One region of the Lysinibacillus sp. FSL R5-0849 genome, then DNA from elsewhere that is predicted to be linked to it. Evidence: riboswitches for the same ligand, from Rfam matches in the RefSeq annotation. Region 1 holds a riboswitch; each other region holds the start of a gene.
What was found. A riboswitch is a leader RNA that binds a small molecule or an ion and turns the genes downstream of it on or off. The one in region 1 is predicted to bind cobalamin.
Positions count from the first base shown of each region.

Region 2: linked by a shared signal. The riboswitch ahead of MKY80_RS20525 (iron chelate uptake ABC transporter family permease subunit) and the one ahead of MKY80_RS10520 (hypothetical protein) in region 1 are both predicted to bind cobalamin.
Region 3: linked by a shared signal. The riboswitch ahead of mmgD (citrate synthase) and the one ahead of MKY80_RS10520 (hypothetical protein) in region 1 are both predicted to bind cobalamin.
Region 4: linked by a shared signal. The riboswitch ahead of MKY80_RS06290 (glutaredoxin) and the one ahead of MKY80_RS10520 (hypothetical protein) in region 1 are both predicted to bind cobalamin.

Region 1 covers NZ_CP152004.1:2,141,123-2,146,534, reverse strand. The annotation lists gene MKY80_RS10525 (TetM/TetW/TetO/TetS family tetracycline resistance ribosomal protection protein) at 1-1,684, shown strand, start outside; gene MKY80_RS10520 (hypothetical protein) at 1,790-2,548, opposite strand; cobalamin riboswitch at 2,781-2,965, opposite strand; gene MKY80_RS10515 (hypothetical protein) at 3,195-3,428, opposite strand; gene MKY80_RS10510 (hypothetical protein) at 3,792-4,199, shown strand; gene MKY80_RS10505 (PH domain-containing protein) at 4,345-4,728, opposite strand; gene MKY80_RS10500 (hypothetical protein) at 4,829-5,161, shown strand; gene MKY80_RS10495 (dipeptide/oligopeptide/nickel ABC transporter ATP-binding protein) at 5,261-5,412, opposite strand, start outside.
Region 2 covers NZ_CP152004.1:4,142,124-4,147,535, reverse strand. The annotation lists gene MKY80_RS20545 (ATP-binding protein) at 1-218, shown strand, start outside; gene MKY80_RS20540 (response regulator transcription factor) at 190-891, shown strand; gene MKY80_RS20535 (YdhK family protein) at 933-1,517, opposite strand; gene MKY80_RS20530 (biotin transporter BioY) at 1,634-2,230, opposite strand; cobalamin riboswitch at 2,385-2,576, shown strand; gene MKY80_RS20525 (iron chelate uptake ABC transporter family permease subunit) at 2,771-3,817, shown strand; gene MKY80_RS20520 (ABC transporter ATP-binding protein) at 3,823-4,614, shown strand; gene MKY80_RS20515 (SMR family transporter) at 4,692-5,006, opposite strand; gene MKY80_RS20510 (SMR family transporter) at 5,006-5,359, opposite strand.
Region 3 covers NZ_CP152004.1:2,415,619-2,421,030, forward strand. The annotation lists gene prpB (methylisocitrate lyase) at 1-806, opposite strand, end outside; gene MKY80_RS11790 (bifunctional 2-methylcitrate dehydratase/aconitate hydratase) at 849-2,282, opposite strand; gene mmgD (citrate synthase) at 2,381-3,502, opposite strand; cobalamin riboswitch at 3,692-3,887, opposite strand; gene MKY80_RS11800 (NUDIX hydrolase) at 4,119-4,604, shown strand; gene MKY80_RS11805 (dipeptide/oligopeptide/nickel ABC transporter ATP-binding protein) at 4,652-5,412, opposite strand, start outside.
Region 4 covers NZ_CP152004.1:1,330,058-1,335,469, reverse strand. The annotation lists gene nrdF (class 1b ribonucleoside-diphosphate reductase subunit beta) at 1-267, opposite strand, end outside; gene nrdE (class 1b ribonucleoside-diphosphate reductase subunit alpha) at 255-2,348, opposite strand; gene nrdI (class Ib ribonucleoside-diphosphate reductase assembly flavoprotein NrdI) at 2,345-2,704, opposite strand; gene MKY80_RS06290 (glutaredoxin) at 2,701-2,925, opposite strand; cobalamin riboswitch at 3,042-3,222, opposite strand; gene MKY80_RS06285 (NAD(P)/FAD-dependent oxidoreductase) at 3,845-4,750, opposite strand; gene MKY80_RS06280 (chitobiase/beta-hexosaminidase C-terminal domain-containing protein) at 5,246-5,412, opposite strand, start outside.

The DNA of each region.
Region 1 (5,412 bases):
TGCCATCCGTGTCATGGATTATGCCATCATTATTATAAGTGCGGTAGAGGGTATTCAAGGTCATACTGAAACGGTATGGCAGCTTTTACGAAACTATCATGTCCCTACATTCTTTTTTATTAATAAAATAGATCGTGACGGAGCAGATGTAAGGGCTGTGATGACCCAGCTCCATAAAGATTTCTCGGAACATGTATTATTCGTCGATGAACCACTTCAGGAGAATTATGTTTCCAGCACAATCATGGAATGGCTGGCGGAGCGTGATGAAAAGCTCCTGGATGCCTTTTTGAATGAAGCATTGGAGCATGGCCTGTGTATGAAGCACCTACAATCGATGATTAAAAATGAATCCGCCTTCCCCTGCTTTACTGGTTCGGCATTAAAAGATGAAGGCATTCAAGAATTGATTGCTCAACTTCCACTCATAACGGGTACTCACTTCGAGCCGGAAGCACCGTTTCAAGGAGAGGTCTTTAAAATACGACATGATGGCCATCAGCGTTTAACATTCATCAAGGCTTTAACAGGCAAATTACATGTTCGAGATGAATTTACGTTTGGAGACCTTACAGAGAAAGTAACAGAAATTCGTCTTTATAACGGCAGCCGTTTTGAAACTGTTCAGCATGTTGAGGCTGGTGAAATCTTCGCTGTTAAAGGGCTCAGCCAGGCACACATTGGCGATCGCATTGGCAGTAACACGCTATCACAGCCCTATGAGCTTGTCCCTACATTACAGGCAAAAGTTCAATATGAGGGTGAGCAACATATTAAAGAAGTATTAAAGATTTTCCGTCTACTAGAGGCCGAGGAGCCATCATTGCGTGTCGTATGGCAGGAAAAGTTTCAGGAAATCCATGTGCATATAATGGGTGTCATTCAGTTAGAGGTACTGATAGAAGTATTATTGAAGCGCTTTACATTAAACATCTCTTTTGGAGAGCCGCAAATATTATATTTGGAAACAATTGCGACAACCGTTACAGGCTACGGACATTTTGAACCACTTAAGCATTATGCAGAAATTCATTTATTAATGCAGCCAAATGAACGTGGGACTGGCATTACCTTTAGCAATGCCTGCCATGCAGATGATTTATCAGTGGGCAACCAGCGCCTCGTAGAGAAGCATTTGTTTGAACGTGATCATCATGGCTTACTCACAGGCTACGCAGTAACAGATATTCATTTTACGCTTTTAACGGGACGTGGACATAATGAACATACGTCTGGCGGTGATTTCCGAGAAGCCACTTTCCGAGCACTGCGCCAAGGACTGGAACAAGCACAGAACGTCCTGCTTGAGCCGTATTATCGCTTTAAAATGAAGGCTTCCAATGACTTTATTGGCCGTATGATGACCGACATTCAACAGGCTGCTGGCACCTTCGACGACCCTGTACTCACTGAAACAGACGTTGTATTAACAGGACGTGCACCAGTAGCGACCTTCATGAGCTATAGCACGATTTTTGCCGCCTATACAAATGGGAAAGGTGCGCTTACCCTCCAATTTGATGGCTATGATGTGTGTCATCATGCAGAAGAAGTAATATCTCAAATAGGCTATGATAAAAATGCCGACCCTGAATACAGTTCTTCCAGCATTTTTTGTTCAAAAGGTAAAGGCTATTCTGTCCCTTGGCAAGAGGCGCAAGCAGCCATGCATTGTCAGAGCTAAGTTCATGTACTAGCATGGCAAATCTGTTGAACTAGTACTTCAGATGAAGGTAGAATATCCCTACAAAAAATAAAGCAAGCCCTCCGCTTCATGGAGGGCTTGCTTTTATATGGCACCAACAGCTTTCTTTGAAGGCTTGTGCACCGGATAGGCAGGTTCAACCACCACATAACCTTGCGTATTCGTGAAGTCGATAACTACTTTTCCAGGCTGACTTTTTAATATTTGTAGTTGATCAATTAATGTTAATAATAGCTCGTGGCCGTTCCCACGTGGATGCCAATTAAAGTGATAATCATTTAATTCCTGAACGGCTTGAAGAAACTGCGTGTATTCCTGCTGTGCAAATGCAATTAGTTTATCCTGATGAGGAATTTGCTCTAAATCGTTCATATACGTTTCATAAAAACGTATGACAATCGAGCATAGTAAATCATTGACACGTGCAGCGCTTAACACTGGATTGGGCTCCTGTGAAAGACGGTCAAGATTAGGCTTTGCTCGTGTTGAATCAATGCGTGTAATTAAGTGGTACTGCTCCCCATTCACCTCATAAACAATAGGGTTGGTTGGCATATACATCATAAAGCTATTCGTCTTCGTTTTCAGTTGATCCGTTAAATTCGCCTGAGCAAAAAGATGGCCTTCTACCTCCCCATTTTGTATCCAAATAATGTCTTTATTATATAAGATTTGCTCAAAAAAACGATTGTTGCGAATCAGTCTCGTTGCTAATAATTGATCAATTAGTGATTCGACCACCATTCTTGTTTTCGCTTTCTTAGCAATTTCTGTCCGTGACTGCTTACAAATCGTCATATCTACAAAAGGCGTTTCCTGTGTTGTCGTTGCATGAATATTCATCCTATGTGCATCCCCTTTGCGTACATATTTTCAAAACAAAAAGGACTTCCTACTATGTTTGAGGAAATCCTTCGCTTTAATGTGCTTCATCACACAATGCCAAACAAACCCTAAGTAAATGTGAAGGAGTTCTAAAATGAACCCTTTCATGAACTTTGGGCGTATGACGTACTGTGACGAACAGAGCATTCTGTTTTGTCAACATGCCACCTCCTATTCCTCGTAGGTTTATGGTGTGTACTCGTAACTAGGCAGGTATCCTGACTCATGGTCATCGCCACTTTTCCCCTTCCCATCATTTGACAGTGGTTGCTGAAAAGTCGCTCACATTTACAGTTGCGGGACAGTGTCGGATTCACACCGACTTCCCTTTTAAGCAAATTGCACGCAATTTACACCTATTACTACACGCTATTCAGTTGTGGAGGAATGCTGTGTTCTATACATTCCTTACAGACTATTAAAATCAATTGTAAGGTAGTCTATTTCCGATGTCAAATAACATAAAATATTCCAGTTTCTTTATTATTATCTTACGATATTTCAGAATATTCAAACTAATAACTAACTTCACTTAGAAGACTCTAAACAATTATCTACCCGATTGACTGATTCTCCCTACGTATGACAGTGTTGAGTGATGTAACTACAGAGTAATAATTTCACCAGAGTATTGTCTTAATTGTTCAATGGCTAATGTTACGGCTACTTCCTCAGTTTCAATCAAACTCAATCCTATTTTAATAGGACTCCAAAATTCATATCCGCAGTCTTCTTGCCACATATATACTTCTGTTGTAAAAAGACCATCTCTCCGTTTTATAATTTGAACTTTATATTGATTACTTGGAGACATTATTTCCTTTAGCATCTGTTCCATTGTTTCACCATCTTTACAAATATTAATGTGTATATTATAACTATTGTTCTTCAAAAAGAAAAAAAGTTGTGCGTAAGGCCAGAGCAGCATAAAGCACCGATCAGCATAGAGAACTTTTGGGTCACGAACTTTCAACGCAAAAAATCGATCAAGTTTATTTGCTCACTTCTTTCGCTCGCTAAAGTTGCGAGAGAGATTTCAATTAGCGCTTCGATTTCTTTGTAGCTTTGCTTTCTAATAACTACATTGTGTGATTGACTTTCTTCTTAAATAAACTGTTTCAAAAAATTATTTCTACTAGTAAGTAATTAAAAATAATTGTAGAATAATAGCCTATATGTTATTCAAAAGGAGAAATATATTTTGTTAGACATCATCTTCCCACTAATTGGGCTACTCATTTGCACATCTCTCCTAATCTTTTTTATAAAGAATAAACGTAGTCACAAGGATTTTTATGGGGTTATAATTACTGCGTCTTTTTTCAGCGTCCTATGTTTGTTTCTTGTTGTATGGTCAATCGAAGATTTTATTGCTATTCAAACTAAAAATTTTCAAATAGTTACTGGTAAATGTACCGTAAGAAAGTTTGAATCAAACGGAAGAACCGCAATCCACGAACTACTTGTAGACATTAACGGCGAACTTGATTTCACTGGAGATTTTGATAAATTTAGTGATGTTAGACAAGGAACCTACGACTGTACTGTAAAATATATCGAGAAATCTCGCACCTTGTATGACATTCATCCCCTTTCTACTAATGAATAGTTTAATGCCAAATATAAGTAATACGAAAGTTACCATATACTTTTAACTACACCTAACACTATGATTTGTCCTCTAATCACAACAAAAAAAGCCTCGCATATATGCGGGCTTTGGATGTGTTTTGCTTTTGTTTCTATAGGTACCATTAATTCGAGCCTAAAACATACTGCGCTAAAACACTTTGCACTTTATAAATATTGGTCGCCTTATTGAAGTTTTTTTGGATGGGTAATGAACTGCCTGATACCCATATTTTTAGCTCAGCATCTAAATCAAATGTACCAGCCGTTTCTACTGAAAAATGGACAATATTTTTATAGGGAATGGAATGGTATTCCGTTTTCTTGCCAGTCACTCCTTGCTTATCAATGAGGATTAATCGTTTATTCGTAAAAATAAATATGTCTCTAATAATTTTATAGGCATTTTTAATGGTTTCGTTTGGAATTAGTAAATCATTGACCTCCTCCTGTAATTTTTCAAAATTCACCTCGCTTGCATTGCCGATTAATCCATCAAATAAACCCATGCTTTATCCCCTTTCAGCTTTTGTTTGTTTACTATATTATGATGAAAACTGGGCTACGACCCTCGTTTTTGTAATATTTATTCTATAAGGAGGAGGCTCATTGCGAACACACCTATTCATTGTCATGTCCCTATTAGCCATTGTTGTTTTAGGCTGTACGAATGAAGAGCTTGCAGTTGAGAAATTGGCTAAGATCAGCATTTCTAACAGCGTTATATTTGGCTCTGTGCATACTGATTTTATAAAAGGATATGAGGATGAGGATTCTCTCAACCTATTCCATAAAGGAATGACGACAGCAGTGATAAATGAGGGAACTGTCAATATGGCTGCCCCACAATTTGACGTACAAGTAGTGGATACGGTTGGAAACCAATATAGCTTTCATCTTTGGTACATGGATGAACGTAAGGGATACCCATACAATCTATAGCCCCTCTGAGGATTTGACCGCCCCACTCAGATCATTGAAAGAAGAATAAAAAACACTTTCCATTCAGATAAGGAAAGTGTTTTTCGGTTTATTTTCATGTTATTCGTTTTCTAAGGCTTGGAAGAGCATTTGCGCATACTTGTCTGTAAAAGCAAAGCCACCTTCGCATTTACGGCTCTCATCAACAATTTCACCCGATTTCATCACGTAAATGCGATTACACAAATAAGAAACTGCCTTTAAATCATGCG
Region 2 (5,412 bases), 2.0 Mb from region 1:
AGGATGTACCGTTTATTTTTGAGCGCTTTTACCGCGTAGAAAAATCTAGAAGTCGTGCGTTAGGTGGTACCGGATTAGGACTTGCCATTGTCAAGGAACTCGTACAGGCTCATGGGGGAGAAGTGACGGTTAAAAGTGAACTAAATAAAGGGACTGTTTTTGAATTATCGTTTAAAGGAGTAGAAGCGGATGAAAACCATTTTATGCATAGACGATGAACCAAGAATGTTAGATTTATTGACTCTTTACTTAGAGCCCGGTTTTCAATGTAGAGCAATGTCTTCCATTCAAGATGCGCTCATTTATCTAGAGGAAGAGCATGTGGATTTAGTTCTTTTGGATATTATGATGCCAGAAATGGATGGGTTTCAAGTGTGTGAAGAAATCAGGAAGTTTTGGCATGTACCTATCATCATGCTTACGGCTAAAGGAGAGCATTCGGATATTGTAAAAGGTTTAAACATTGGGGCAGATGATTATATAGTAAAGCCTTTTGATGAGGAAGAGCTATTAGCACGTATACATGCTGTATTAAGGAGAACCAAGATAGAAGACAAGGTGGTTGTCTTTGAGGGTTTACGCTTAGATAAAGAATCCTTTGAATTATATTATCAACAAGAGGCAATCCCATTAACACCAAAAGAATTTTCCATGATGTCCTTATTTCTAGATTATCAAAATAAAGTGTTTTCAAGAGAACATCTTATTAACACAGTTTGGGGTTATCATGTATCCATTGAGGATCGCACTATCGATTCCCATGTCCGTAATTTACGAGAAAAATTAAGGAAAAGTGGCTTTCCTGCTGATGATTACTTGCAAACCGTTTGGGGAATCGGCTATAAATGGCATAAGTTTGCGGACCGAAAGCCTTTAGAACATAAAAACTAGAAAACAACCTCTGCCAAATATACTGGGAGAGGTTGTTCGAATTATTGCGCTGTTAACTCATCTTCTGTTACCCATTTATGATTTTTCACTGCTTCACCATTCGTGGTTGAAGTGTAATCAACCATATAAACTGTGGTTGGTACAGCTTCTTCAATGCGGACGGTTGCGTTTTTCATGCCTTCCATATGAGTAGCGGTCGTTTTTACCTCTGTACCAGGGGACAGTGGTGCTTCCCCAACATCCAATAATTCCTCATGGATAATCCATTTATGATTCTCTACACGTTTGCCACCTGATGTTGGATCATAAGAAATGATATAGGCTGTAGTTTTATAGGCACCAACAATCGTCGCTTCGGCACCCTTCATCCCCTCCATATGCCCATCTGTCATCATAGCGGTACTTCCAACCGGAAATGCTGGATCTTCAGCTTTTCTTAATGTAGCCGGCACTTCTGCTGAGCTAGAATGATTCATTGTGGAGTGATCCATTTCTGTTTGTTGCTCAGTCTCAGGAGTAGTATCTGAAGTTGATGAAGGCTCTGTTTTATCTTCAGAGCAAGCGGATAAAGTAAGTATAGCAACTGCTGATAATAGTCCACCTGACCATCTTCGCTTGAATGTCATATGAGATCCTCCTTTCTATTTGCCCTTACTGTAACAAACAAATATGCAGAAATGATGGACATTCATTATTACAAAAAACTTCTTTAGTCTATTGACTAAAGAAGTGGATGGAAGCGCTATTGAATGGGCATGATTTTCAATGTTTTTTGTAGTCGGTACGCTAAAATACCAGCGAAAATAGCTAAGATAATATCTTTTGGGAGTGGGGGAATCATCCAGAGCCATGCTAATCTATAGGAAAAATCCTCTGGCGCACTGGCCCATAGTTTATACGCAATAAACATCCAGTTTGTACCAACTAAATAATTGATAGCAGTTGCGATGAATGCGGCTAGTATATAGCTTTTCTTTGTACCACTTCGTTCTACCATTAAACCGGCAACATATGCTGCTAAAATAAAAGTGATAATAAATCCAAATGTAGGGCTTAATAGTTGACTGAACCCTCCACCAAAGCGAGCAAAGACAGGTGCTCCTGCTAATCCAATACACATATAGACTGTGCAGGCAAGCGCTCCCTTCCTACTACCCAAAATAAGTCCGGCTAAAATGGCAAAAAAGGTTTGTAGAGTAATCGGCACTCCTCCCACTGTCATAAAGGGCACAAAGGAAGTTATATTGGCACCGATCATCATGAGGGTAGAAAATATTCCGATATAGGCAATATCTACCGTCTTTAATTTTGGATGACTTTGTTCTGATACTGTTGACATGACTTCACCTCTAATTTCAAAGTATTTATCGTTAGTGTAAAAAACTAAAACAAATGTGTCAACTTAATTATAAGTGTAGGTTAACTTAAGTGTGTTGGAAATTCCTTGTAGACTAACTATCTATAAAAATGTATGATAGAATCGTCATAATTTTTTAACTTTACATACTATTGGTGTGACATTTTAAACAATGTCGCTTAAAAGGGAAGTCGGTGGAAGTCCGACGCTGTCCCGCAACTGTAACGAGGAGTCCTATCATGTTTATTTGCCACTGTTAAAAATGGGAAGGCTATTTATAGGATGATGAATCGAAGTCAGGAGACCTGCCAATAAGTAATACCTGTAATGCCCACGAGGATGCAAGCAATTACGGACAATAGCTGGATTTTCTGACTTTGTTTATTCGAGGGTATTTTTGTGCGTATTTTTGCATGAAATGCCTTTTTTTATTGAGTGCCAACTGAAGTAAGATCATCTGACCTACATTATGCGAACGTATATTTAATTGCTTCATTCATCATCTTAGTAGGAGTTTAATGAATGAATAAAAAATTTATGTTATTTTCTTTAGTGCTTCTTTTAGTATTAATCGTATCCATGACACTTGCTGTAATGGTTGGATCTGTTTCGGTGACGCCATTATATGTATGGAAAGTAATTCTTTCGAAATTACCCTTTATACAACACTCAATAGAGCAAGATTGGAGTCGCTCACAGGAAATCATTATTTGGCAAATAAGAGTACCCCGTGTCATCCTTGCCGCTATTGTAGGAGCGGGTTTAGCCATTGCAGGGGCAGCGATTCAAGCACTTGTACGAAATTCCATTGCAGACCCATATATTTTAGGAATTTCTTCAGGAGCAGCAGTTGGAGCAACTTCAGTAATTATTTTAGGTGCTTTTTCATTTTTAGGTATCTACGCACTTTCTGTATCAGCCTTTATAGGGTCTTTGCTCGCAATTGGGTTAGTGTTTTTCTTATCGCGCGTAGGTGGCCGTGTCTCGATTTTTCGCTTGCTATTGGCAGGGATGGCGGTTTCCTTTATATTAACGGCCATTTCTAATTTTATATTAATGATGTCGAAGCAAGAGGGAGCTTTAAAGTCCGTTATGTTTTGGATGTTAGGCAGCTTAGCTGGAGCAAAATGGAATAATATTATTATTCCCGCCTCCATCTTTTTCATTGTGTTCGGGCTTTTATGGCTATTCTATCGAAATTTAAATTTGCTATTACTTGGGGAAGAGGCGGCGGTAACGTTAGGAGTGAATCTTCAACAATTTCGCATACAGCTCATTTTACTTGTCTCACTTTTAACGGGGGTACTTGTAGCAGTGAGCGGTTCTATCGGATTTGTGGGATTAATCATTCCGCATATAGTACGATTAATTGTCGGTTCTAACTATAAATATGTAATACCAGTCAGTGCTTTATTGGGAGGGATTTTCTTAGTTTGGGCAGATGCATTAGCTCGAATTATTATTGCTCCACAGGAAATGCCAATCGGTATTATTACAGCCTTTTGTGGGGGGCCGTTTTTCATTTGGTTACTCCGTCGTAATAATTATTCTTTCGGTGAAGGAGATTAACTTCCATGACATTAGAAGCAAAACAAGTATCATTCTCCATTTACGATCAGCGAATACTTCATGAGGTAAGTGTAAAAATAAAGGAAAAGCAATTTGTCGGGTTAATTGGCCCCAATGGTAGTGGGAAGTCGACATTGCTTAAAAATATGTATCGTCTCCTAAAGCCAGAAAGTGGGACAGTCTTGTTAAATGAACAAGATATTTTAAAGCAATCTAGTAAAGCCATTGCTAAAAATTTAGCCGTTGTTAGTCAAGAAACACCCGTATTATTTGACTTTACTGTTCATGATTTAGTCAGTATGGGAAGGACTCCACATAAAAAGCTATTAGAGCTTGATCAGGAGCAAGATTTTCAAATTGTAAAAGATGCTTTGAAGCAAACGGGCATATTGCACCTAGCGAAACGAAGCTTTAGCTCACTTTCCGGTGGGGAGAAGAAGCGTGTTATGGTGGCAAGAGCACTCGCTCAGCAAGCACAGGTCCTTATATTAGATGAACCAACAAATCATTTAGATATTCAACATCAACTTCAACTGATGGACTTAATTCAAACTTTGCATCTAACAGTAGTAGCCGCTCTCCATGACTTGAATATCGCTGCTATGTACTGTGACCAAATTTATGTTTTACAGCGCGGACGCATTGTTTGCCATGGTACACCAGAAGAAGTACTTACACCATCATTGTTGCGAGAAGTATTTGGAGTATTTGCTGATATTCAAACACATTCACTGACGGGTAAGCCGTATCTTACATATGTCCCTGAACAATTCGCAAGAGGGGGCAACCCTATTTAGTTTGCCACGATCATTCAACACCATCTAATAAAAAAGGGCGCTCCTTCATATAAGAGGGCGCCCTTTGTCATCTACTATTAAGATACCGCTTTTAAACCTGCAACTCCAATGATAATCGCAATGATGCTGATGATTCGTGCAAGGTTTTTAGATTCCCCAAAGAACATAATATTGACCAGCACGGCACCTACAGTTCCAATACCAACCCAAACAACATAGGCGATGCTTAGTTGTAAATAGTTGAAGGAAGCATATAAAAGTGCAAAGGATAAACCAAAGCCTCCGACGTATAATAATAAATTTCGTACGGTTTTATGTTGACTATAAAAGCGTAAACCAATGACACCGACTATTTCCGCCACTGCTGCTAATATAACGAATACCCAGCCCATTATGCATCCACTCCTTTTGTCGTACTAGTATCCTTCGATGGATTATCCGCCAATTTTAGGCCAATAACGCCCAATACTAAAATAACCATGAATATCCCTTTAATTGCATTAAAATCACCATTGAAAATAAAAATATCCATTAATGTAGTACCAATTGCACCTGCTCCAGCGAAAATTGCGTAGACAGTACCCGTAGGGAGTTTTTCACAAGCCTTCGATAAGAAGTGAAAATCAACAGCGATAATAGATACAATAATGATCCAATGCCACCATGTATTTGCTACGTTAAAACCGAATATCCAAAACAATTCAAATAAACTTGTTAGTCCAACATACATCCATTCTTTTTGCATAAATAAATTCCTTCCGTAGTAGAATTTTATGACTGACATTCAGTCATTTTTGA
Region 3 (5,412 bases), 270 kb from region 1:
TCAACTGCTTCTTGTTGTGTTCCAGTATTTTTTATTAATTCAAATATACGCTCGTATGCTTTCGCTGCAACTCTCATAGACGTAACAGGATAAATGACCATCGAGTAGCCCATTTTTTCAAATTCCTTAGCGGTATAATAAGGAGTTTGACCAAATTCAGTCATATTGGCTAATAAGGGTGCATTTAACTCATTGGCAAATTGTTTAAACTCCTTGTCAGTTTGTAATGCCTCTGGAAAAATAGCATCTGCCCCAGCAGCAACATATGCTTTGGCTCTTAGAATAGCCTGCTCTAAGCCTTCAACAGACCTTGCATCCGTGCGAGCAATAATTACTAATGTAGGGGCTATTTGTTTAATCGTTTTTATTTTTTGTATCATTTCCTCTATTGAAATAAGAGTTTTGCCATTTAAATGTCCACATTTTTTAGGAAGATTTTGGTCCTCTAGCTGTACGGCAGCGACCCCTGCCTCTACCATTTCACGAGCAGTACGGGCAACATTTAATACACCACCAAAGCCCGTATCAATATCCACTAGCATAGGTAAATTAGTAGCCCGAATAATATCACTAGCACGCTGAGCTATTTCATTTGAATAAATCATCCCTAAATCTGGCAGGCCTCTACTCGCTGTATACGCGGCACCCGAAAGATACAGTGCATCAAAGCCAACTTTTTTAGCCATTAAACCTGCCATTGCATCATGTGCTCCGGGTATTTGCAAAATAGCTGAACGAGCAATAAGAGCTTTAAATTGTTCAGCTAATTGTTTTTGTGTCTTCGCTTCTTGAACAATCCACGCCATTTTTAAAAACCTCCTCTTTATTGCGTTCGGAATCCTTCTAAATTAAATAAATAGATTAATAAATTCATGGACAGCAATTTGTTCAAGCAGCTCTTTATTTGCACAAACCTCATTTATTGTATTGAGTTGTTTTTGAGAATAATGCGTACTAATGTTTTGCTGGAATTTATCAATGATCTGAGGAAATGCTTCCTCACGGCGGAAACGATGTCCTAAAGGATATTCACACTCAATTAGCTCGGATGATGTACCATCTTTGTAATAAACTTGAACAGCATTCGCAATGGATCGTTTATCAGGGTCTAAATAGTCGATTGTATATTGGCTTTTTTCCACGACAACCATTTTATTTCGCAAGTCATCAATACGTGGGTCTACAGCCACCTCATCTTCGTAGTGATCTGCTGTAATGTCACCATAAATAAGACCAATAGCTGTAATATATTGAAGGCAGTGATCACGATCAGCAGGATTGTGAAGTGGCCCTTCTTTATCGATAATTCGTATGGCTGATTCATGCGTCGTAATGTTAATGCGGTCAATTTCAGCTAGGCGATTCTTTACTTCAGGATGTAAATGAACAGCACATTCTGCAGCCGTTTGAGCATGAAATTCTGCAGGGTAAGACACTTTAAAGAGGACATTTTCCATAACATAAGATGCAAGTGGTCTCGCAAGCTTTAATTCTTGCTTATTAAAGAGCACATCTTGGAATCCCCAGCCTGGTGCAGATAATGCAGTTGCATAGCCCATTTCCCCTTTCACAGCCATCATTGCTAGTTGTACCGCCCTGCTTGTAGCGTCACCAGCAGCCCATGATTTTCTAGATCCCGTATTAGGGGCATGTCGATAGGTTCTTAAACTTGAATTATCAATCCAAGCATTTGATAAAGCATTGACAATTTCTTGATGAGTACCACCTAAAGCCTTTGTTACTACAGCTGTTGTTGCTATTTTGACAAATAAGACGTGATCTAAGCCAACACGATTTAAGCTATTTTCGAGTGCAAGTATTCCTTGTATTTCATGAGCTTGTATCATCATTTCTAAAACGTCTTTTATTTGGAGAGGCTCTTGCCCTTCTGCAACACCTACACGACTCAAATAATCGGCTACAGCTAAAATGCCACCTAGATTATCAGAAGGATGCCCCCATTCTGCCGCCAACCATGTATCGTTATAATCCAACCAACGGATCATACAACCGATATTAAAGGCACCTTTAACTGGATCAAGGACATAGGATGTTCCTGGAATACGAGTACCATTTGGAACGACTGTACCTGGTACTACAGGACCCAGAAGTTTTGTACATTCAGGATATTGTAAAGCTAAAATGCCACAACCTAACGTATCCAATAAAACATATCGAGCCGTTTCGTAAGCTTCTTCGCTCGTAATCTTTGTGTTTAATACGTAATCCGCAATATCAACAAGAAGCTGGTCTGTCATCGTTTTTTCATTCGTTTTAATCATCTATATCTTCCTTTCAAGGTATGAATTTGATATACTAGTATGCTGATGGGCATTGGTCAGAATGTCCATCAGCTCTATGGCGAGTTGTTAAAACTTGATTATACCGACAATTCTTCAAGGTTATGACGCTCGCCTATATAATGAACACGAGGTCTAAATAATCGATTATTGTCATGTTGTTCGATCACATGTGCACATAAACCAATCGTTCGAGAGCCAAAGAAAATAGGCGTATATAATTCAATTGGTAAGCCCAGCATGTAGTACACTGGCGCAGCATAATAATCTAAATTTGGATACAAGCCTTTTTCCTCCACCATCACTTTTTCACCAGCTTCACACATGTGATATAAGCGGTCATCCCCTTGCTCCAAGCATAATTTATACAAAGCTTCTTTCATGATCTGCGCTCTTGGGTCCATTTTTTTCATATAGACACGATGGCCAAAGCCCATTATTTTCTCTTTATTTTTGAGCTTGTTTTTCAGCATCGCTTCAAAGCCTTCCACTGTCTTAGCTTCAAGCAGCATATACATGACTGCCTCGTTCGCCCCACCATGCAAATTTCCTTTCAATGATGCGACAGCACCAGTTAGAGCACCATACAGATCGGATTGTGTGGAGGCAATAACACGAGCAGCAAAGGTCGAATTCGGCATTTCATGTTCACTATATAAAACAAGTGATTGGTCAAAAATTTCCTCTTCTAATGGTGTTGGTTTTCTTCCAGTAATCATGTAATAAAAATTAGCACTATATGAAAGCTCACTATCCGGTTCTACTACCTCTTGACCATTTAATACACGGTAGCTATTCGCAACGATATTGGGCATTCCGCCTAAAAGTCGATATGCTCGTGTTACATTCTTTTCAGTCGAACGATCATTGATGTGCTGATCATACCCTGCTAACGCTGAAATTCCAGTTCTAAGGCCGTCCATAGCATGTGTCCCATTTGGTAATAAGTTGAAAATTTGAAAAAGCTCTTGTGGAACGTGATAGTTTTCTTTCAATTTATCTTGTAAGTCAGCTTGTTGCTCAGTAGTTGGTAGGTTTCCGTGCAATAATAAATGGACAATATCTAAATAGGAATATCGCTGAGATAGTTCAATCAAATCATAGCCCCGTATAACAATTTGGCTTCCTACTACGTCTAAGAAAGACAGTTTTGTTTCCGCAGCAATAACTCCATCAAGACCTGGTGAATACGTTAACTCCATGAATTACAACCCCTTTGTTTAATCATTCTTGTAAGCGTTACCATTCAAACTCGAAAGAACAACAAAAAAACAACTTCTACCCCTTTAGAAGTTGTTAATCTACAAAAGTATGACAGAACAAAAAACAGTGAACTTACATCCATTCACAATCACCATACAGTAGCTAACACCTCCCTATCCTCGTAGGTCAATTGATGCTTATTTAGCGGCAGGTCTCCTGACTTATCATCAACATTCCTATAACACCTTCCCGTTTTGATGAACAAAACAGTGGCCACGTTATGGAACTCCTACATACAGTTGCGGGACAGTGTTGGACTCACACCAACTTCCCTTTTAATCAAATGGAATCAAACCCATTTGAACCACCAAAATTTAGCATATTCAATTTGTCTTTTTACCTTAACATAGAGGTTTCCAAACAATCAATATAGGTAAAATTCAGAAAAGACTGATTATAAAAAGCTATTTTTCATTTTTGACGAACTATTCTGCATATTTAAGCATTATTTCGCTCAAAAAAAGATTGTTAATCAATCCCAATGAAGCTATATTTATGAAGTCTACTTTAAAAAAGCGAATTATTTTGCATAACGATGAAACGTGGAGTGACGGGATGGGCTATATAACAGAATTAAGAAAGCTTATCGGTAATAGACCGATTATAAGCGTCGGTTCGACAGTTCTTGTTGTTAATGATGATAAGAAGATACTCTTTCAACATCGTTCAGATACGTTGGATTGGGGATTACCTGGCGGCTCAATGGAAATAAACGAAACATTAGAGCAGGTTGCTGCTCGTGAACTTTATGAGGAAACTGGACTCGTGGCTACAGAGTTTGATTTTATCGGTGTTTTTTCAGGACCTGATTATTACTACTGTTATCCGAATGGCGATGAAATCCATACAGTCATTCACCTGTATAGGGCTAAACATGTAAGGGGTGTATTGGAAATGAAAGATGGTGAGAGCTTAAGCCTCACTTATTTCAGTAAGGAAGAACTTCCGAATAATATGGAACAGAGGACGGTCGCTCTCTTATACAACCTAGAGGGTAAAATATGGGGGTTCGAAAGCTCCTTTACGAAGCTTTCCAAATAACAATGTAAGAATTTTAATAAGGACTTTCTTCGCAAAGACATTCCAGTTCATTCTAAAGTATTCTTGTGAATTCTTTCGCGAGGGTGAGTGGGTAAAATCGCGTTGTATAGCTCAAGTGATGCGGAATGCTTAAATGGTTCACCTTTCATACTTTCCTCTACTAGCTGACCATTTTGCATGACAAGGATGCGATCTGAAATAAAGCGTGTAGCCTGTAGGTCATGAGAAATGAAAATGTATGCAAGTTGCAAATCCTTTTGTAGTGTCTGTAGTAATTGAATGATATGTTTTTGCAAAATCATATCTAAACTACTAATGGCTTCATCTAAAACAATTAATTTTGGGTGTAAGGCAAGCGCTCTTGCAATGTTAACACGCTGTTGTTGTCCTCCGCTAAGCTGGGAGGGATACTTTTCGGTAATAGATTTGTCTAACTCTACATGATCAAGTAATTCCTTTACCTTATAATGTCTCTCAGCTGAGCTATAATGCTCGAAATTTAGGTACGGTTCCTCTAAAATTTGAAAAATGGTCTGCTTTGGATTTAATGAATGATAGCTATTTTGAAAGACTGCTTGTAAATCTCTCCGTATCATTTTTTTCTGTTGGCTAGTGGCATCATAAAGATTAACCCCTTGAAATAGAATCTCACCGGCTGTTGGCCTTTCCATTCCTAATATAATTCGGCCCAATGTGCTTTTTCCTGAGCCACTTTGTCCAACAATCCCTAAGCATTCCCCCTCCTGAAGTGAAAATGATACTTTCTGTAATACAGGAGCATCCTGTCTTCGCTTGAATATGAACGGTC
Region 4 (5,412 bases), 810 kb from region 1:
TAATACAGCCTTTTCCTGTAAATCGTCTGTATAAGCAGCAACACGATTCATCCCTATATTCGTCTGAACGGTATCAAGCAAAGTTAGTCCTGCAAACACTTTTTTATATGTGTCCTGATGCTCAAAACTTTTCCACTGTTTAATATCTTTACTCACAGCAATTTCTTCAGGAAACCAAATTTGCTTCCATTGCTGGTCCCAGAAAATTTGGGCAAGTTCACTTGTTGCCTTATTCCAGTTGACTGCCTCATACACTATATTTGACATGCTACACACTCCTCTAAGCTTTGTAATCGTTGACGAACATAGTAAACGGACTTAATCCCTTTAACCCATGCATAAATGTATACTTTAGCTAGTTGTTCTGTTGTCCAATTGTCAGTGACATAAAGAGTCATTGAAATACCTTGGTCAACGTGTTTTTGAGAAGCTGCGTATAAATCAATTAAATCATAAGGATCAACATCATAGGCCTCTACATATAAATGACTGTTTTCGTTTGTTAAATGTGGCATTGGATAAATCGTGCGACTATCTGCATAATCACGGACCTCTACACGCTCTGTACAAGGAGAGATGGATGCCGTACAGCTACGAATATACGAAATACTGCCGGTTGGTGCTATCGCTAAACGATAGGAATGAAATAGACCATATTCCATAACATCTTCCTTTAATAATTCCCACATTTTATTAGTGATAATTGGAATGTTGCCAAGTGCTTTTAACACAGCAGATGATAGCTCTTCTTCATTCTTATTTACATATTGATCAAAATAGCTACCGGAAGCATAATCGCTATCTTCAAATCGGTAGAACGTTTCTGCTTTTTCTTTAGCCATTTCCATCGATGATTTAAGAGAATAATAGTTCATTGCTTCCATAAAACGGTCCATGAAATCAATAGAATCTTTCGAGCCATACATAATGCCCTCCGTAACAAGATGTCCATGGAGATTCATACAACCTAGCCCTACTGAGTGCATTAATCGATTCGCTTTTGCCACCGATGGGACATTTTTGATGTATGTCATTTGTGACACATTTGTTAATAAGTGCATAGCTGTATCGATTAATGTTTCAAAATCATTTACTTTACTCGCTGCATGAATATCAATTGACCCTAAATTACACGACACATCTAACCCATATTCGTTTGGTTGATCTTGATCTGTAATGACACTAGTTTCTTGAACTTGCAAGATTTCAGTACATAGGTTTGACATTTTTACACGACCGATATTTTTTAGTGGATGTACTTCATTGACATTATCATCAAAAATTTCAAAAGGATAACCTGATTCAAATTGAGCTTTTTTCACCTCAGTATAGAGTCTACGCGCATTCAAACGTTTAATTTTACGGATTTTAGGATTATCAAGTAGTTCATAGTACATTTCTGAAATTGAAATTTCCGACATTCGTTTACCATATACTTTAAAAATATCATATGGACTAAATAACACTATATCTTTATCACGTTTCATCAGATCGAAGAAAATACTTGGAATAATAATTCCTGTTGATAGTGTTGCGAGGCGAATTTTATCATCAGCATTTGGTTTTTTTGATGAAATGAAATTCTCTATATCTGCATGGAAGATATTTAGGTAAACAACTCCTGAGCCATTTCGTTGACCGAGCTGATTAGAATAACTAAAAGAGTTTTCTAATAATTTTGCAACTGGTATAACACCACTTGCACGGTTTAGTATTTCTTTAATTGGATCACCTAAAGGACGTAAATCCGTTAAGTTGACCCCGACCCCTCCGCCTAGGCGTGATAGCTCTAAACAATAGCCAATATTTTCAGCAATACTATTCATAGAGTCATCCATTGATAATTTAAAGCAGCTTACTAATTCACCACGGGCTTTTTTCCCACTATTTAATGCTGTAGGTGTTGCTGGCTGATAGGCTTCCATCATTGCTTCAACAGAACGTTTTGCTAGCACAGTATTCCCTTGTGCTAAGTACAGGGCAATAATGACAATACGGTCCTCATATTTTTCTAAGATTTCTTCACCATCACGACTTTTCATAGCATAGCTGTCATAAAATTTGCTTGCACTCATAAATGATGGGAAGCGGAAATTATAATCATATGCTTTTTTGTACAGCATCTTTATAAAATCCATCTCGTACATGTCGATAAAATCTTTCTCGTAGTAACCCTCATCCACTAAATAGCGGATTTTTTCCTCTATATCTATAAAATAACGTAAACGTACGTTGACATATTCTAAAAAGTAGCGGCGAGTAGCCTCACGGTCCTTTTCTAGCTCTAGTAGTCCCGTTGTACTATAACGATTCAGTACGTCATTATTAAGCTTTAAATAAGTTTTCATCCCATTACCCTCGTTTCATAAAACATTTGTATTGCTTCATAATCTGTTTGATTGCCACGCAAATCTAACTTCCTCACTAAGGGTACATGATAGGTAGTAGCAATTTTTTCCCCAGCAGCGCCAAAGACATGATGTCCGAAGTTACTATTGCCACTAGCAACTACTCCTTTACAAAAATCTCTATTTTTCTCTAAAAAACGTTGCACTTTTGCCGGAATGTCACCTAAGCCATCTGTATATGTAATTAAAAGATAAGGCTTATTCAAGCTTAATTCCTCAGAGAGTTCAATAGATTCTGCCCTTAATTTAGATACTACATTACGGACATTTCCTGTACGACTAGCGTAAACGATCATAGTGTAATCATCTCAATACGAGAAACAATTTCCTGAACCTCACCTATAAATGTTTCATCTACCTCTAAAACAGGCACACTTAAAAAACCTGCATCTATAATTGTTTTTTTCGCTTGTTCATCGTGATCAATATTAACAATTTCAGCTTCAAGTCCTGCTCGTTGTAATTCGGATTTTACCCAAAGGCATTTTGGACAGATTGTTTTTGTATAAAGTTTCATAGTAATCCCTCTTTTCATAAAATAAAAAAGCTACCTCTTCTAGAGAGATAGCTTAAATGGAAACGTTAACATACTAAAAATACGGACGTTCCCATCTCTTAATCCCCGAAGAAATGATAAATTTGTTTTATATAGGCAGGTCTCCTGGCTTTGCTTCAATCTCTGATTTCCTTCCCATGCGAATGCACACAGTGGTTACAATCATCGTCAGCTTCACAGTTGCGGGGACAGCGTCGGAATAGTACCGAACTTCCCTATTAAACTACATATAGTAGTACCTACACAAAACGAACACAATATATTGTTTTTCGATAGTTTTAAGTGTACCATCCTTTATATAAAAAGTAAATCGAGAAATAAAAGTTCATCAATTTGAGACTAATCATATTTTCTGACATAACCTTGTAGAACGAACTAAAACATAATCATATAAAATATAACCATGTAGCGATAGCATTATTTTATTAAAAAATAGGAACAAAAATAATAGTCGCTTATTTACCTAAAAACGTAGCCACCCTAGTAATTTTATACATAAAAAAGGCATCTTCCTTTACAGTAAAGATGCAATTATGTCTAAAACTATGAGTATGATGTAAATCTCGCATCCTACTCTATACATCCTATCTTCGTAGATTTTTTATTGTACTAGTCTAAAGTAGGACTCCTCTCTTACGATGATGACACATTTTAGTAGTCGTCATAACATTACGAAGACTACTAAAATGTGCTCAACATACAGGTGAGAGGCAACCAACGGTTCTACACTTTTCAGCTAATTTACAATGAATATGTACCTTTTCTAGTTATTCTATATTTATTTATAGTATAACATATCCAAGTTCATTCTCCGCCAGCTTGACTAGTCATATTCAAAATAGCTGATGAATTTTATATGACTCATCAGCTAACCATAAATTTAAAATCTTTCTATTGTTATATCCATGTTTATGCTTGAAGCAGCCTTAAAGCCTTCCGCAGCTGCAATCATTAAAGAAGAGGGACCACCCTTTTCCGTTTCACCAGCAATATATATTCCAGCCGCAGTTGTTCGTCCAGCACCATCAGTCATAATTGTTCCGTTTTCATCAACTTGACAATTTAGCTGTTTAGCAAATTTATTGGGACGATAAAAACTTGGCACAACAAAACCACCCGCTCTTAAAATATTGTCACCTGTTTCTAATTCAACACTAGATAAGTTACCATCATCCCCATGTAAATCTTTAATAGTATTTGTATACGCCTTAATTTTCTTTTGTTCAAAATCATTTTGAATCTTCTTGGAAAGTTGATGACCATTCGTAAAAACAATTAAATCCTGTGACCAATTAAAAACCAATTTCGTCATATGACTAATATGCTCCTCGTTTTCTGCAATGATAGCCAATGGCTTGTCTCGCAGCTCCCAACCATCGCAATATGGACAGCTAAACAAACTTTTACCATAATATTGTCTGATTTGCGGGAGTGGAAATTCCTCTTGTATTCCAGTAGCTAACAGTATTTTTTCAGTTACATAAGTTTTATTTTCCGAAGTATTGACTAGAAATAAACCAGTTATATCATCTTTAATTATTTCTATGACGGTTTGATCCATCATTGTTATAGAAGGATAAGATTCTATATCTTTACTTGCGAGATTCTTAAATTCTTGTGGCTTTATCCCATCTCTTGTTAAAAAACCATGTGACTCCTGAGTTACACGATTCCGATTTGTTCCATTATCAACTAGTGCAACCTTTCTGCGCGCTCTTCCTAATGTTAAGGCAGCACTTAACCCAGCAGGGCCTCCACCTATAATCATACAATCGTATTGATTCATCATTATTTCCCTCCATATCACAATATATTACAGACCTTTAATATCTGTAATTAAGACAAAAGACATCGCTAATTATATGTATGATATCTTTTTCATTCCATTTGTTAAGCCAATTATATATGAGTCATTGATCTCAATAAAAAAAGATACAGTTTAGCTGGTTGGGTCTAATCACTCTATTAAGGACTTAACATATCTATAATATCTATTTAGTTTTTTCTCGTCAAATTTTTCGTTTTCATGCCTAAAATACCGACTAAGCACCGTTAGTTGAAGTACATCTATTCACTTTATAAAGGTAATTCTTTTTATCTATTTTATGAAAATGAACCCACTCTCCATTTTTCATAGATATTGATAAGATGAGAAAAGTAAAAGCCACTCCAAATGGGTTTGGAATGGCATACTGATCTTCATGAATATGATCCATGCAGTTTAAATTAACAAGCCACTAAATGATTGACATATGCCTAACATTCTTACTGCAAGTAGTTATTACTTAAATTCAATTTCCTCAGCAGAAGCCCCTTTTGTATACGTTATAGTCGCTCCAGCAGGTAAATTACGAATTTCTTTTACATTTTTTCCTTCGATAATAATTTCACCAATTTCCGTACCTTTAAAATCAATAATCGCATTTCCTTTTTTAGGACTGATTGTTA